3 regions of the Rhodococcus sp. UNC363MFTsu5.1 genome follow, and region 2 is predicted to be linked to each of the others. Evidence: riboswitches for the same ligand, from Rfam matches in the RefSeq annotation. Region 2 holds a riboswitch; each other region holds the start of a gene.
What was found. A riboswitch is a leader RNA that binds a small molecule or an ion and turns the genes downstream of it on or off. The one in region 2 is predicted to bind cobalamin.
Positions count from the first base shown of each region.

Region 1: linked by a shared signal. The riboswitch ahead of BR31_RS0125625 (ABC transporter substrate-binding protein) and the one ahead of metE (5-methyltetrahydropteroyltriglutamate--homocysteine S-methyltransferase) in region 2 are both predicted to bind cobalamin.
Region 3: linked by a shared signal. The riboswitch ahead of BR31_RS0108100 (CbtB domain-containing protein) and the one ahead of metE (5-methyltetrahydropteroyltriglutamate--homocysteine S-methyltransferase) in region 2 are both predicted to bind cobalamin.

Region 1 is NZ_KK366015.1:84,113-88,838, forward strand. It holds gene BR31_RS0125615 (S9 family peptidase) at 1-363, opposite strand, end outside; gene BR31_RS0125620 (phosphoribosylaminoimidazolesuccinocarboxamide synthase) at 401-1,294, opposite strand; cobalamin riboswitch at 1,362-1,547, shown strand; gene BR31_RS0125625 (ABC transporter substrate-binding protein) at 1,615-2,586, shown strand; gene BR31_RS0125630 (FecCD family ABC transporter permease) at 2,583-3,641, shown strand; gene BR31_RS0125635 (ABC transporter ATP-binding protein) at 3,638-4,450, shown strand; gene BR31_RS0125640 ((2Fe-2S) ferredoxin domain-containing protein) at 4,453-4,726, shown strand, end outside.
Region 2 is NZ_JMLO01000001.1:143,069-147,794, reverse strand. It holds gene BR31_RS0100725 (pyruvate carboxylase) at 1-1,850, opposite strand, end outside; cobalamin riboswitch at 2,151-2,361, shown strand; gene metE (5-methyltetrahydropteroyltriglutamate--homocysteine S-methyltransferase) at 2,509-4,726, shown strand, end outside.
Region 3 is NZ_JMLO01000004.1:256,682-261,407, forward strand. It holds gene BR31_RS0108085 (DsbA family oxidoreductase) at 1-536, shown strand, start outside; gene BR31_RS0108090 (hypothetical protein) at 533-985, opposite strand; gene BR31_RS0108095 (CbtA family protein) at 1,145-1,963, opposite strand; gene BR31_RS0108100 (CbtB domain-containing protein) at 1,954-2,148, opposite strand; cobalamin riboswitch at 2,175-2,311, opposite strand; gene BR31_RS0108105 (glycosyltransferase) at 2,421-3,527, shown strand; gene BR31_RS27905 (alpha/beta hydrolase) at 3,489-4,571, opposite strand; gene mhuD (mycobilin-forming heme oxygenase MhuD) at 4,620-4,726, opposite strand, start outside.

The sequences.
Region 1 (4,726 bases), on a different contig from region 2:
CGGGGTCCAGTCGTCCGGGCCCGAGATCGGGCACCGGCACTGCACGCCGTACTGCTTGCCCTCGAAGCTGCGCGAGTAGTACCACCACTGGCCCATCCGGGACGGCACCGACAGATCGGTCTCCTGGGTGCGGGACTTGATCTCCTGGAAGATCTTTTCCCGCAACGGCGCGAGGTGCTCGGTCTGCTGCTCCGTGTAGGCGTTCTCCGCCTCGAGGTACGCGCGCACCTCGGGGTCGTCCTTCTCGCGCAGCCACTCGTAGTTGTCGACGAAGGTGTCGCCGTGGTGGGTGCGCTCGAGGGGGACCTTCTTGGCGACCGGGGCTGCGATGGGGCTGCTGACCGGGGTGACGGACGAAGTCATGCCGCCAGCCTAGGCGGTGCGTGCCGCGCCGTGACGGCTACACCGGGGTCTGGACCCAGTCGTCGAAGGACAGCCCGGAGATGCGCTCGTAGGCCTCGATGTACCGGGCCCGGGTCGCGTCGACGATCTCCTGGGGCAGCGGCGGCGGGGGCGTGTCGCTCGCCCGGTCCCAGCCGGACTCGGGGCCGGTGAGCCAATTGCGGACGAACTGCTTGTCGAAGCTCGGCTGCACCCGGCCCGGCTCGTAGCCGTCGGCGGGCCAGTACCGGGAGGAGTCGGGGGTGAGCACCTCGTCGGCGAGGACGAGGTTGCCGTCGGCGTCGAGGCCGAACTCGAACTTGGTGTCGGCCAGGATGATGCCCCGGTCCGCGGCGAAGCTGGCCGCCCGGAAGTAGATGTCGAGGGTGTCCTCGCGAAGCTTGACCGCCAGCTCCTGACCGATCTGGTCGACCACGGTCGCGAAGTCGACGTTCTCGTCGTGCTCGCCGAGCACCGCCTTGGTGGCCGGGGTGAAGATCGGCTCGGGCAGCTTGCTGGCCTCGACGAGACCCTCGGGCAGCTCGACGCCGCAGACGGCGCCGGTGCGCTGGTAGTCGGCGAGCCCGGACCCGGTGAGGTAGCCACGGGCCACACACTCGACCGGCACCATGTTCAGCTTGCGCACCACGAGGGCGCGACCGAGCACCTCGGCCGGGATCCGCTCGTCGTCGGGCGCACCGGCCAGGTGGTTGCTGCCGCCGAGTTCCTCGAAGAAGAACACGCTCATCGCGGTGAGCACGCGACCCTTGTCGGGGATCGGGGTGCTCAGCACGTGGTCGTAGGCGGAGATCCGGTCGCTCGCGACCAGCAGCAGGTGCTCGTCGTCGATCGTGTAGAGGTCGCGGACCTTGCCGCCGGCCAGGTGGGCGTAGTCGGAGAGTGAGGGGCGCACACGGGCACCCTATCGGGTCACCCCCCGGCCGATTCGGGGGCGACCGCCGACCACGGGCATTGGTCTATCCTTCAACCGTTGTCGCGGTGTTCGGGAAGTCCGGTGCAAAGCCGGCGCGGTACTCGCCACTGTGAGCAGGTACGTCGACTGCCAGGGGTTCGACCCCAGCCACTGGATGCGCATGCGTCCGGGAAGGCGTAGCCGGCGGCCATCCCTGCCGAGCCAGGAGACCGGCCGTGACACATACCTGCACGTTTTCCACGAGTCATGGAAGGCGGGTCGCTTTGCGCACCCCTGTTGATCTTCGAGTTCACGCGCGGGTGTCACCGCGCGTTCTCTCCACTGCCGCGGCCTCCGTCGCCGCCGCCATCGCCCTTACCGCCTGCACCACCGGTTCCGCGGAGTCGGGAACCGCGACCATCTCCCTCGAGAACTGCGGCCGCACCGTGACCCTCGACGGGCCTGCCGAACGCGGTGTCACCCTCAACCAGGGCGCCACCGAGACCGCGCTGTCGATCGGCGCGCAGGATCGGATGGTGGGAACGGCCTATCTCGACGACGCCATCGCACCGCAGTGGGCCTCCGCCTACGCGCAGGTCCCTGCTCTCGACGAGAAGGACTACCCCAGCCGCGAGGCCCTCCTCGAGGCCAAGCCCGACCTGGTGACGGCGGCGTACTCGAGCACGTTCGACGACAAGGGCGTCGGTTCGCACGAGTCGTTCGACGAGCTCGGTGTCGCCACCTACGTCTCCCCCTTCGGCTGCAAGGACAAGTCGACGCGACCCGCGGTCGCCTGGGATTCGATCGGCGCCGAGATCACCGACTACGGGATCATGTTCGGTCGCGAGGACGAGGCCGCGGCTGTGGTCGCGCAGATGCGCGAGACGCTGGCGGGCATCGAGTCCGCCGCGCCTGCGAAGGGCAAGAGCATCTTCTGGTACGACAGCAAGACCACGACGCCGTACGTCGGGGCCAACGCGGGCGGGCCGCAGCTGATCATCGACGCGGTCGGCGGCACCAACATCTTCGCCGGCACGGACGGGTCATGGGCGGACGGCAGCTGGGAGACGGTGCTGGCAGCGAACCCGGACGTCATCGTCCTCGCCGACGCCTCGTGGGACACGGCCGAGGAGAAGAAGGCCTACCTGCGCGGCGACCCGGCGCTCAAGGACCTGAAGGCGGTGCGCGAGGACGCGTTCGTCGTGGTCCCGTTCTCGACGACCACGCCGGGTCCGCGCACGATCGAGGGCGCGAGCCTTGTCGCCGGGCAGCTGGGCGGCGACGGGGCGTGACCGCGTCCACCCGGGCACCGATCCGGGCAGCCGCGACGGCAGGCCCCGCCTGGTCGGCGATCCTGATCGCGCTGCTCGCGGTGAGCTGCGCGGCCGGGGTCGCGATCGGCGCGGCCGACCTGTCGATCGGCACGGTCGTCGAGTCGATCGCCGGACGGCTCGGTATCGGACCCGGCACCGACCTGCTCACCACGCACATCGTCGTCGACCTGCGGATGCCGCGGGTGCTGGCGGCCGCCGCGATCGGCGCCGGTCTCGCCCTGTGCGGCGCCGTGCTGCAGTCGCTGACCGGTAACCCGCTGGCCGACCCCTACCTGCTCGGCATGTCGGGGGGCGCGTCGTTGGGCGCGGTCCTGGTGCTCACCACCGGTGCGAGTGCGGTGGGCGCCCTCGGGTTCGGTGCCGTCTCGTCGGCGGCGTTCCTCGGCGCGCTCGGGAGCCTGCTGCTGGTGTTCGTCATCGCGACGTCCCGGTCCGGGGCGCTGATGCCCGGCCGGCTCGTCCTCGCCGGGATAGCGGTTGGGCAGCTGGCCGCGGCGCTCACGTCGGCGCTGGTGCTGTTCGGCGACCGCGACGCCGCCCACCGGGTGCTGAGCTGGACCCTCGGCTCGGTGGCCGGGGTGCGCTGGTCGGGTCTGGTCGGCATCCTGATCGTCGTCGCGGTGACGATGACGATCGTGCTGGCCTACAGCCGGGTGCTGGACTCGTTCGCGTTCGGTGAGCGCGCCGCCGCGAGCCTCGGCACCAACGTCGAGCGCACCCGCTGGGTGCTGTACGCGGTGGCGTCGCTGTGCACGGCGGCATTGGTCGCGCAGGCGGGCATCATCGGGTTCGTCGGGCTCGTGGTGCCGCACGCGGCCCGCATGCTCGTCGGGCCGCTGCACGCGCGACTGCTCCCGGTGGTCGCCCTGATGGGTGCGCTGCTGCTGGTGTGGGCCGACATCGCCGCCCGCACCGTCATGCCGGGGCGCGAACTGCCGATCAGCATCGTCACCGCCATCGTCGGGGTCCCGGTGTTCGTGTGGCTGCTCCGACGACGGGGAGTTCGCGCATGACCCACCACTCTCCCGACATCCGGGTCGAGGACGTCTCCTGGTCGGCGGGGGGCAGACGGATCCTCGACCGGGTGTCGTGCACGGCCCCGGCCGGGCGGGTCACCGGGTTGATCGGACCCAACGGGTCGGGCAAGACCTCGCTGCTGTCGACCATCGCCCGGCTCGAGCGTCCCGACAGCGGACGGGTGCTGCTCGGCGACGGCGCGACGACCACGATGCAACGCCGCGAGTTCGCGCGCACCGTCGCACTGGTGGAACAGCATTCGGCCACCGAACTGGACCTGACGGTGGAACAGATCGTCGAACTCGGGGCCATCCCGCACCGCGGCGGCTGGGCCCGCCCCGCCGCGCTCGGCACGGGCGAGCTCGTCACCGACTGCCTCGCGACGGCGGGGATCACCCATCTGCGACACCGGTTGTGGCAGAGCCTGTCCGGCGGTGAGAAGCAGAAGACCCAGCTGGCCCGGGCATTCGCGCAGCGGCCCTGCGTGCTGCTGCTGGACGAGCCGACCAACCACCTCGACGTCTCGGCCTCGCTCGAGCTCCTGGAACTGATCCGGGCGAGGGGCCTGACCACGGTGGCCGCGATGCACGACCTGAACCTGGCCGCGATGTACTGCGATCACCTGGTGGTGCTGTGCGACGGCCGGGTGACCGCCGAGGGCCCGACGGAGTCGGTGCTGACCGCCGATCTGCTCGCGGAGGTGTACGGGCTCGACGCCCTGGTGCAGCCTCATCCACGGACGGGACGACCGCTGGTGGTGCTGTGCGGCACCGCCACCGAGACCATCGAAAGAGCCACGCCGTGACCATGATTCAGCAGTGCAGGTGGGTGATCGTCACCGCACCAACCGACCGTGGCGACGATCCCCGCGATCAGGTGCTCGGGGCGCTGCGGGTGCTGCGGGACCAGCACCCGGACACCGTCTTCGTGACGGCGGTGCTCGGCGGCACCGGGACATCCGTCACGGGCGCGCTCGACGAGGCGGCCGCGGCAGGCGCGACCGAGGTCGTGGTCGTGAGCGCCCAGACGGTGCTCGACCGCAAGATCGACGCGTGGTTCCGCCGGGTCGTCGGACACTGGT
Region 2 (4,726 bases):
TCGGGGTAGGGCGTGTAGCCGACGGTGTTGCGGCCACGCAGCAGCATCTGCAGGCAGATGTTCGGCATCGCCTCGCGCAGTGCGGCCAGCCGCTCCCACGGGTCCTCGTGCAGGAAGCGGAGCGCGACGTCGTAGGTCGCGCCGCCCCATGCCTCCACCGACAGCAGTTCGGGCGTCATCCGGGCGACGTGACCGGCGACGTCGAGCAGGCCGCCGGTGCGCACCCGGGTCGCGAGCAGGGACTGGTGCGCGTCGCGGAAGGTGGTGTCGGTGACACCGAGCGCTTCCTGCGCTCGCAGCGCGGCGGCGAAGCCCTCGGGTCCGAGCTCGACCAGTCGCTGCTTCGAGCCGGCGGGCGGCGGCGTGGTCAGATCGATCTTGGGCAGCTTGTCGCGTGCGTAGACGGTGGTGGGGCGCTCGCCGTGCGGCTTGTTCACGGTCACGTCGGCGAGGTAGGTCAGGATCTTGGTGCCGCGGTCGGCTGACGCCCTCGAGGTCAGCAGCGCCGGGCGCTCCTCGATGAACGAGGTCGTCACGTTGCCCGCGCGGAAGTCGGGGTCGTCGAGGACGGCCTGCAGGAACGGGATGTTCGTGGCAACGCCGCGGATCCGGAACTCGGTCACCGCCCTGCGCGCCCTGGCCACGGCCGCGGGCAGATCCCGGCCGCGACAGGTGAGCTTGACGAGCATCGAGTCGAAGTAGGCGCCGACCTCGGCGCCCAGGTTCGCGCCGCCGTCGAGGCGCACCCCGGCACCGCCGGGCGTGCGGTAGGCGGTGATCCGGCCGGTGTCGGGACGGAATCCGTTGGCCGGGTCCTCCGTGGTGATGCGGAGCTGCAGCGCCGCGCCGCGGAGCTTGATCGACTCCTGGGCCAGACACAGGTCGGCCAGGGTCTCGCCGGAGGCGATTCGGAGCTGCGCCTGCACCAGGTCCACGTCCGTCACCTCCTCGGTGACGGTGTGCTCGACCTGGATGCGCGGGTTCATCTCGATGAACACGTGGTTGCCGCGGGTGTCGAGGAGGAACTCCACCGTGCCCGCGCAGCTGTAGTTGATCTCCTTGGCGAAGGCGACCGCGTCCGCGCAGATCCGCGCGCGCAGCTCCTCCGGCAGGTTCGGCGCGGGCGCCAGCTCGATCACCTTCTGGTGCCGTCGCTGCACGCTGCAGTCGCGCTCGAAGAGGTGGATCACGTTGCCCTGACCGTCGGCCAGGATCTGCACCTCGATGTGCCGCGGGTCGACGACGGCCTGCTCCAGGAACACGGTGGCGTCACCGAACGCGGACTCCGCCTCGCGGGCCGCGGCCTCGATCGCCTCACGCAACTGGGCTGGCTCGGCGACCCGGCGCATGCCGCGACCACCGCCACCGGCGACCGCCTTGACGAACAGCGGGAACTGCATGGACTCGGCGGCCACGAGCAGCTCGTCCACGTCGGCGGACGGCTCCGACGAGGCGAGCACGGGGAGGCCTGCCGCCTTCGCGGCGGCGATCGCGCGGGCCTTGTTGCCGGTGAGCTCGAGCACCTCCGCGGACGGTCCGACGAAGGTGATGCCCTCGGCGGCGCAGGCCGCGGCCAGGTCCGGGTTCTCGGAGAGGAAACCGTAACCGGGGTAGATGGCGTCGGCGCCTGCCTTCTTCGCCGCCGCGACGATCTCCGCGATCGACAGGTAGGCCCGGACCGGGTGCCCCTCCTCCCCGATCTGGTAACTCTCGTCGGCCTTCAGACGGTGGACCGAGTTGCGGTCCTCGTACGGAAAGACAGCTACGGTCCCCGCGCCCAGCTCGTAGGAGGCACGGAACGCCCTGATCGCGATTTCCCCGCGATTGGCAACCAAAACTTTAGAGAACATTGCTGAAAATTACCCTTGCTCTCGTACCGCTCGCCGGACGGTGTCCTAGCATCCGGGAAATTCCCGCATACTCGACCCGCTGTAACGATGCAGTACGCTACCGGCACCCACCTCACAGCGACACGGTACCCGCCGTGAACTGCGGATTCGTCTGATTCGCGACCCCTTTCGCAGGGTTCGCAGACGGGCCGAACGGCGGGCGAATACCCCCGCAGCGAGCCGCTCGGCCGGTCCCGTCCGCCCCTATACTCGGTGGTGCAATCGGTCCGCCCGGTGTGGTCGTGAGGAGCCCCGAAGTCCCCGCCCGGCGTCGAAGCACGTCTCCCTGTCTATGAGGAGAGAGGTGTGAGAGGGAACCCGGTGAGAATCCGGGACTGTCCCGCAGCGGTATGCAGGAACGACCGCCGTCACCATGCACTGGACTCACGTCTGGGAAGCGACGGCCACTAGGACCGGTGTCGATCACCGGGCGCCTGCGAGTCCGAAGACCTGCCGACTGCGTCGGGCACGCCGTGCCCGACGGTCCACCGCCTCGTGGAATGGGCGAGTAGATCGGATCAGTGCTCACTGCTGCCCACATGCGGGCGACACAAGGGCTCGGTCCGTGGTCTCGTCTGCCGGTGGTGGCCACCCACGCTGTCAGCAACTGGAGAACACCGTGACATCCATCTTCACCGCAACCGTGCTGGGCTCCCCGCGCATCGGTCCCCGCCGCGAACTCAAGAAGGCCGTCGAAGCCTTCTGGGCCGGCACACTCGACGCTGCCGCGCTCGGCGCCGTCGCGCGAGAGCTGCGCAGACAGAGCTGGACCGATCTGCGCGACGCCGGGATCGATTCCGTCCCCGTCAATGTCTTCTCGTACTACGACCAGATGCTCGACACCGCCGCGATGCTCGGCGCCCTGCCGGATCGGGTCGCAGGCGAGTCGACAGCGCTCGATCGCTATTTCGCTGCCGCTCGCGGCACCGCCACCGTCACCCCGCTCGAGATGACGAAGTGGTTCGACACCAACTACCACTACCTGGTCCCGGAGATCAGCCCCTCGACCCGGTTCACCCTCGACCCGTCGAAGGTGCTCGCCGAGGTGGAGGAGGCGCAGGCCCTCGGCATCGCGGCGCGACCGGTGCTGATCGGACCGGTCACCTTCCTGCTCCTGTCGAAGGCGATCGACTCCGAGTCGTCGCTCCTCTCGCGGGTCGGGGAACTGCTCCCGCTGTACGCCGAGCTGCTCGGGCGGCTGGCGGACGCAGGCGTCGAATGGGTCCAGATCGACGAGCCGGCGCTGGTCGCCGATCGCACGGAGTCCGAGATCGCGACCGCTGGCGAGGTCTACCGGGCGCTGTCCGCGATCGAGCACCGGCCCGCGATACTGCTCGCCTCCTACTTCGGCGACCTCGGCGCCGCGCTACCCATGCTGGCGTGGACCGGCGTCGAGGGACTTGCGGTCGACCTCGTCGCGGGCGATCCGGAGGCACTGGCCGCGATCCCCGAACTCGCGGGCAAGCACCTCGTCGCCGGGATCGTGGACGGCAGGAACGTCTGGCGCAACGACCTGACCGAGTCGCTGGCGACCCTCGAAACCCTGCGCGGGAATGCTCGTTCGATCGCGGTCTCCACCTCCTGCTCCCTGCTGCACGTGCCGTACTCGCTCGAGGGCGAGACCGGACTCGACGACTCGCTGCGATCCTGGCTGGCCTTCGGATTCGAGAAGGTGCGCGAGGTGACCACCCTCGCGACCGGCCTGCGGTCCGGTCGCGATGCCGTCGCCGCGGAACTGGCGCGGGCGGCGGCCGCCCTGGCCTCCCGGGCGGCCGATCCACGGCTGCACGACCGGGCGATCCGCGAGCGGCTCGCCGCCCTGAAGGCGTCCGACGGCGGACGGCGTCCCGCCGCGGAGCGTCGCGAGGTGCAGGCGGCCGTCCTGCCGCTGCCGCTGCTGCCCACCACCACGATCGGCTCCTACCCGCAGACGACCGCGATCCGGGTGGCCAGGGCCGCGCTGCGGAAGGGCGAGATCGACGAGGCCGAGTACCTGCGCCGGATGCGCGGCGAGGTGGCCGATGTCATCGCCCTCCAGGAACGGCTGGGTCTGGACGTGCTGGTGCACGGCGAGCCCGAACGCAACGACATGGTGCAGTACTTCGCCGAACAGCTCGACGGATTCTTCGCCACTGCCAACGGCTGGGTGCAGTCCTACGGGACCCGCTGCGTACGACCGCCGATCCTGTTCGGCGACGTCCGCAGGCCGCGCCCGATGACGGTCGAGTGGACCTCGTATGCCCAGTCACTGACGGCCAAGCCGGTCAAGGGCATGCTCACCGGACCGGTCACCATCCTGGCGTGGTCGTTCGTCCGCGACGACCAGCCGCTGTCCGAGTCGGCCGACCAGGTGGCTCTCGCGATCCGCGAGGAGACCGTCGACCTGGAGGCGGCGGGAGCGCAGGTGGTGCAGGTGGACGAACCCGCACTGCGTGAGCTGTTGCCGCTGCGGACGGCGGATCAACCCGCCTACCTGGACTGGTCGGTCGGCGCATTCCGGCTGGCCACCTCCGGGGTCGCCGATGCGACCGCGGTCCACACCCACCTGTGCTACTCGGAGTTCGGCGAGGTGATCGGGGCGATCGCCGGCTTGGACGCAGACGTCACCTCCATCGAGGCGGCGCGCTCGCACATGGAGGTCCTCGACGATCTCAACGCCGTCGGGTTCGATCTCGGCGTCGGCCCTGGCGTCTACGACATCCACTCCCCCAGGGTGCCCTCGGTCGACGAGATCGCCGACTCGTTGCGGGCCGCGCTGAAGGCGGTTCCTGCGGAACGCCTCTGGGTCAACCCCGACTGCGGCCTGAAAACCCGCGGCCGGGCCGAGGTCGAGGCGT
Region 3 (4,726 bases), on a different contig from region 2:
GGGTCAGCGAGCTCGAGGCGCTGGCCCGGCACAAGGGCCTGCCTGCCGATCAGATCAGGCAGATGTTCGCCCACGTCGCGTCCACCGCGGCGGCCGACGGACTGACGATGGACTTCGACACCGTGATCGCCGCGAACACCTTCGACGCCCACCGGCTGGTCCACCTCGCGGGGGACCGGGGCCAGGACGTGATGGAGGCGCTGTTCCGCGCCCACTTCACCGACGGCCGGGTGGTGGACGACCGCGACGAACTGGTCGCGATCGCCGCCGAGACCGGGCTCGATGCGACCGCTATCCGCGCCGCGCTCGAGACCGACGCCGCGGCCGATCAGGTGCGCGAGGACCTCGAGGAGGCACGCCTGCTCGGAGTCACCGGCGTGCCGTTCTTCGCGGCCAACCGGGCGATCGGCGTCTCGGGTGCGCAGCCCGTCGAGGTGTTCACCCAGCTGCTCGAGCAGGCCTACGCGCAGTCAGGGGCGATCGTCACGCTCGGCGACGATGCAGGCAGCTGCGCCGACGACTCCTGCGCGGTCTAGCCGCGCGCGAAGTACCGCCGGGCGTCCGCGCCCAGCAGCAGGCCCAGCCCGGCGACCACCGCGATCACGTGGACTGTCCGCGCCAGGGCGATGAGGGTCGACGCGACCGTGAGGTCCGCGAGGTCGAATCCGTTCGCCGACAACAGCCAGGCCGCCGGTTCGACGACCAGCGACCCGATCCCCACCGTCCCGAGGCCGATCAGCAGGGTCAGCCGGGCGGGGTTCGAGCCGCGCTGCATCGCAATGGCGAGCGCGTACACGGCGCCGTAGATCGCCAGCCGGACCGCGCCCTGGGCCGCTACCGCGGACGGACTTGCGGCGCCCTCTTCCAGTGCGCGAGCGGCCTGGAGGATCGCCTCGACGATGCCGGCGAGCAGTGCGACGCAGAGCAGGGTGAAGGAGAGCTCCACCTGACGTGGCGGGCGGGTGCGGATCTCGGTGGTGGTCATGGTTTCCGAGCGTGCCGCCCTGGTGCGGCGCAGGGCATCACCCTGTGGCGTGAATCCTCGCTCACCCCACGGTATCGGTCGGCGCTGCGGCACAACGAGAGAAGCGGTGGATTCCGATGCAATGCACCGGGCTCCACCGCTTCGCTCGAGTGGTGACCGTCAGCGGGTGGTCAGCGCCTCCGACCGGGAGCTCGCCTTCGCGGCGCGCTCGGTGAGGAACGCGAACCCGAGGCCGAGCGCCAGCCACAGCGTCGCCTGGATCGCCAGCGACGAGATGCGGAACTCCCACAGCAGCGTCGCGGGGAAATCATCGCCGACCTCGTTGATACCGGGCAGCACGACGTAGCCGATCGCGACGATCGCCAGGAATGCCAGCAGCGGCGCCGCGACCTGCACCGACAGGTACCCGGTCGAGGCGACGAGGCGCGCGACGTATGCGGCGACCGCCACCGCGAACAGGCCGAGCACCACCGACGCCAGCCACAGCCAGGTGCGCTGGTTGATGGTGTCCGGGTCGCCGACCGCGGGCGGGTTCGCCGGGTACTTGAAGAACGGCACCGCCTCGATCGCCAGCCAACCCAGACCGGCCAGCGCAAGGGCCAGCACCGGACCCGACAGTGCCGTCACCCGGCGTGCGTAGTGGGCGACAGCTGCGAAGATCGCGCCGAGGGCCAGACCCGCGAGGCTGGTCGCGAGGAACAGTCCGGCCCGCTGCCCGTCGCGGCTGACGAGGGCATCGTCGCCGTGCGAGTGGCCTTCCTCTGCCGCGCCGCCAGAGTCGTGCGGGTGCTCGTCCGTCGTGGCGGCGTCGTGGGTGTGCTCCTCCGCCGGGGCGGAGGCCGCCTCCTCGATCGCGATGGCCGCGTTGATGTGCGGCTCGCCGATCACGAATGCGACGGCACCGGCGAGCAGTCCGGCGACGAGGCCGGCCAGCAGGCCGCGGATGAGGAGGTTCGTGAAGGTTCCTGTCAGTGGCACGGCAGGCCCAGCAGGTGCCGACCGTCATGCATCAGTTCGTGCATGTACATACCGGTACGCGAGACCGCACCCTGGTCGAAGCCGACCAGGTAGAGGGTCAGCATCGCGAGCAGGACAACGCCCGCGATGATCATCGCGATGCCGACAGAATCGGTCGCCGTGCTGGGATTGTGTACGAGTGCCATGGTTCCTCCTGGGATTCCGCGTCCCTTAAAAAGCCCATGCGATGGCCCCGGTATCTGGCTGTCGAGGGTGTGCCTCGATCACAGTGGCGCGACCGCTCCGGACTCTCACCGGATTCCCGTCAACCATCGCTATTACCAGCGCACTCTCGCATTGACCCGACTGTGGTGTCAATCGCAGCCGTCCGGCCGGCCGGCCAGACGTTCGCGCGTACTTCACCGGGCGGTCGGTGACAGTTGGCGGGTTCGCCATGCCGACCGGGATCGATGGGTCGGTGCGAATTGTGCAGCTGGCCAACTTCTACGGTCCCCGATCGGGCGGGCTGCGCACCGCGCTGCACAACTGGGGCGCCGGCTACAGCGGACGCGGTCACGAGGTGATCCTGGTCGTTCCCGGCCGGCGCGACGCCGAGGAGGTGATGGTGAGCGGGGTCCTGCGGATCACCCTGGCCGCGGTGCCGATCCCTGGCACCGGCGGCTACCGCGCCGTCAACCCGCGCCGGGTGGCCGACGTCGTGCGGGGGCTGCGCCCGGCCGCGCTCGAGGTGTCGGACCGGCTGACGCTGCGCGGCTTCGGGCAGTGGGCGCGTCGGCGGGACGTGCGGAGCGTGGTGGTGTCCCATGAGCGACTCGACCGACTGCTCGGGCAGGTGCTGCCGCCGCGCGCGGCGCGTTCGTGGGCGGATGTCGCCAACGCCAGGATGGCGCGCAACTTCGATGCGGTGGTCTGCACGACCGCGTTCGCATCCGAGGAGTTCACCCGGATCGGCGCGGGAAACCTGTTCCGCGTTCCACTGGGCGTCGACCTGGCGCTGTTCCATCCGGATCGACGGGACGAGGGCGTGCGCGAACGCTACGCCCTGCCCTCGCAACGGCTGTTGCTGCACTGCGGTCGGCTGTCGGTGGAGAAGCAGGTCGATCGCAGCATCGAGGCGGTCCGGTCCCTCGTCGGGCAGGGCCAGGACATCCGGCTGGTGATCGCCGGTGATGGGCCGAAGCGAGAAGCCTTGCGGCACAGGGCGCGAAAGCTGCCGGTGCACTTCGCGGGCTTCATCGGCGACTCCGGACGGCTGGCGACGCTGTTCGCCTCCGCCGACGTCACCCTTGCGCCCGGCCCGCACGAGACGTTCTGCCTGTCGGCCCTGGAGTCGCTGGCCGCGGGGACACCGGTGGTCGCGGCGCGATCGTCCGCCCTCGCGGAGATCATCACCCCGGCCTGCGGGGCGCTGGCGCACGGACGGGGCGTCGCGCTGGCGGACGCCGTCACCGGGGTCTTGGCCCTCCCCGCGGGCGCGCGCCGGGAATCGGCCCGGCTGCGGGCCGAACAGTTCAGCTGGTCGGCCTCAGTCGACGGGATGCTGTCGGTCCTGGCGGGGCACTGACGGCGGGGCGGACAGCGCAAGGCCCAACGCGGCCGCGGCCCGTCCCATCGCCTCGGGACCCGAGCGGCCGACCCCGACCATGTTCGCGAAGGAGTGGATCAGCCCGGGCTCGCGCACGTGCTGTACCTCGACCCCCGCCTCGCGCAACTTCTCGGCGTAGGCATCGCCCTCGTCGCGCAGCGGATCGAACCCCGCCGTGACGACGTAGGCGGGAGGAAGGCCGGTGAGGTCGCCGTAGATCGGGGACAGCAGCGGATCGGTCCGGTCCGCGCCGGCGGGGACGTAGCTGGCCTCGCAGAGGTCCATGAACCGTTCGGTCAGGAAGAATCCGGTTGCGAAGGTCCGCCGGCTGGGCCGCTTCACCGCGACATCCGTCGCGGGATAGATCAGCAACTGGAACACGGGCGGCGCCCCGAGTTCCCCGTGCGTGGCCCGCTGGGCGAGGACGGCGGCGAGGTTTCCGCCCGCGCTGTCGCCGCCGACGGCGATCCGGTCCTGGTCGATGCCAAGGCCGGTCGCGTTGGCGGTCACGAACGAGTACGCCGCCTCGACGTCGCGCACGGCGGCGGGGAAGGGCGCCTCGGGGGCCAGCCGGTAGTCGACGGCGACGACCCGGATCCCGGCGCGCTCGGCGAGGAAGCGGCACACCGCGTCGTGGCTGTCGAGGTCGCCGTAGACCCAGCCCCCACCGTGCAGGTAGACCAGCGCGGGCGACGTGATGGTCAGGCCGCGCGGGGTGTAGAACCGCAGCCGGAGCGGGCCCGCCGGGCCGTCGATGTCGCGGTCGGTGACCGCACCGATCGGCAGATTGCCGCCGACGGCCCTGGAACTCGACAGCAGCGCGCGCCTGCCGCCGGGTATCGGACGCTCCTCGGCGGCCGCGCCCTCGAGCCGCCCCAACGCGAGCATGAGCTGCATCTCGGCGTCGAGGACGTTGCCGTCGATCGCCACCGGCTTCCCGGCCAGCCGGTGGAGGAGGCCCGCCGGCATCGACAGCAGGGTCTGCAACGCGTGCCGCTTCGCGGCGTCGATCGCCAGGGCCATACGTGCGAACCTATCCGCTCGACCCTGGACGCATGCGCGGTCCGGGGCTCAGGCGTCCTTCGCCGCGGCGGCCACGTCGAGCACGACCTCGAACTCGAGCAGCGAGGCACCGGTCGCCACCGGCTTGGCGCGCTCACCCGAGTGGGCGGCCCTGG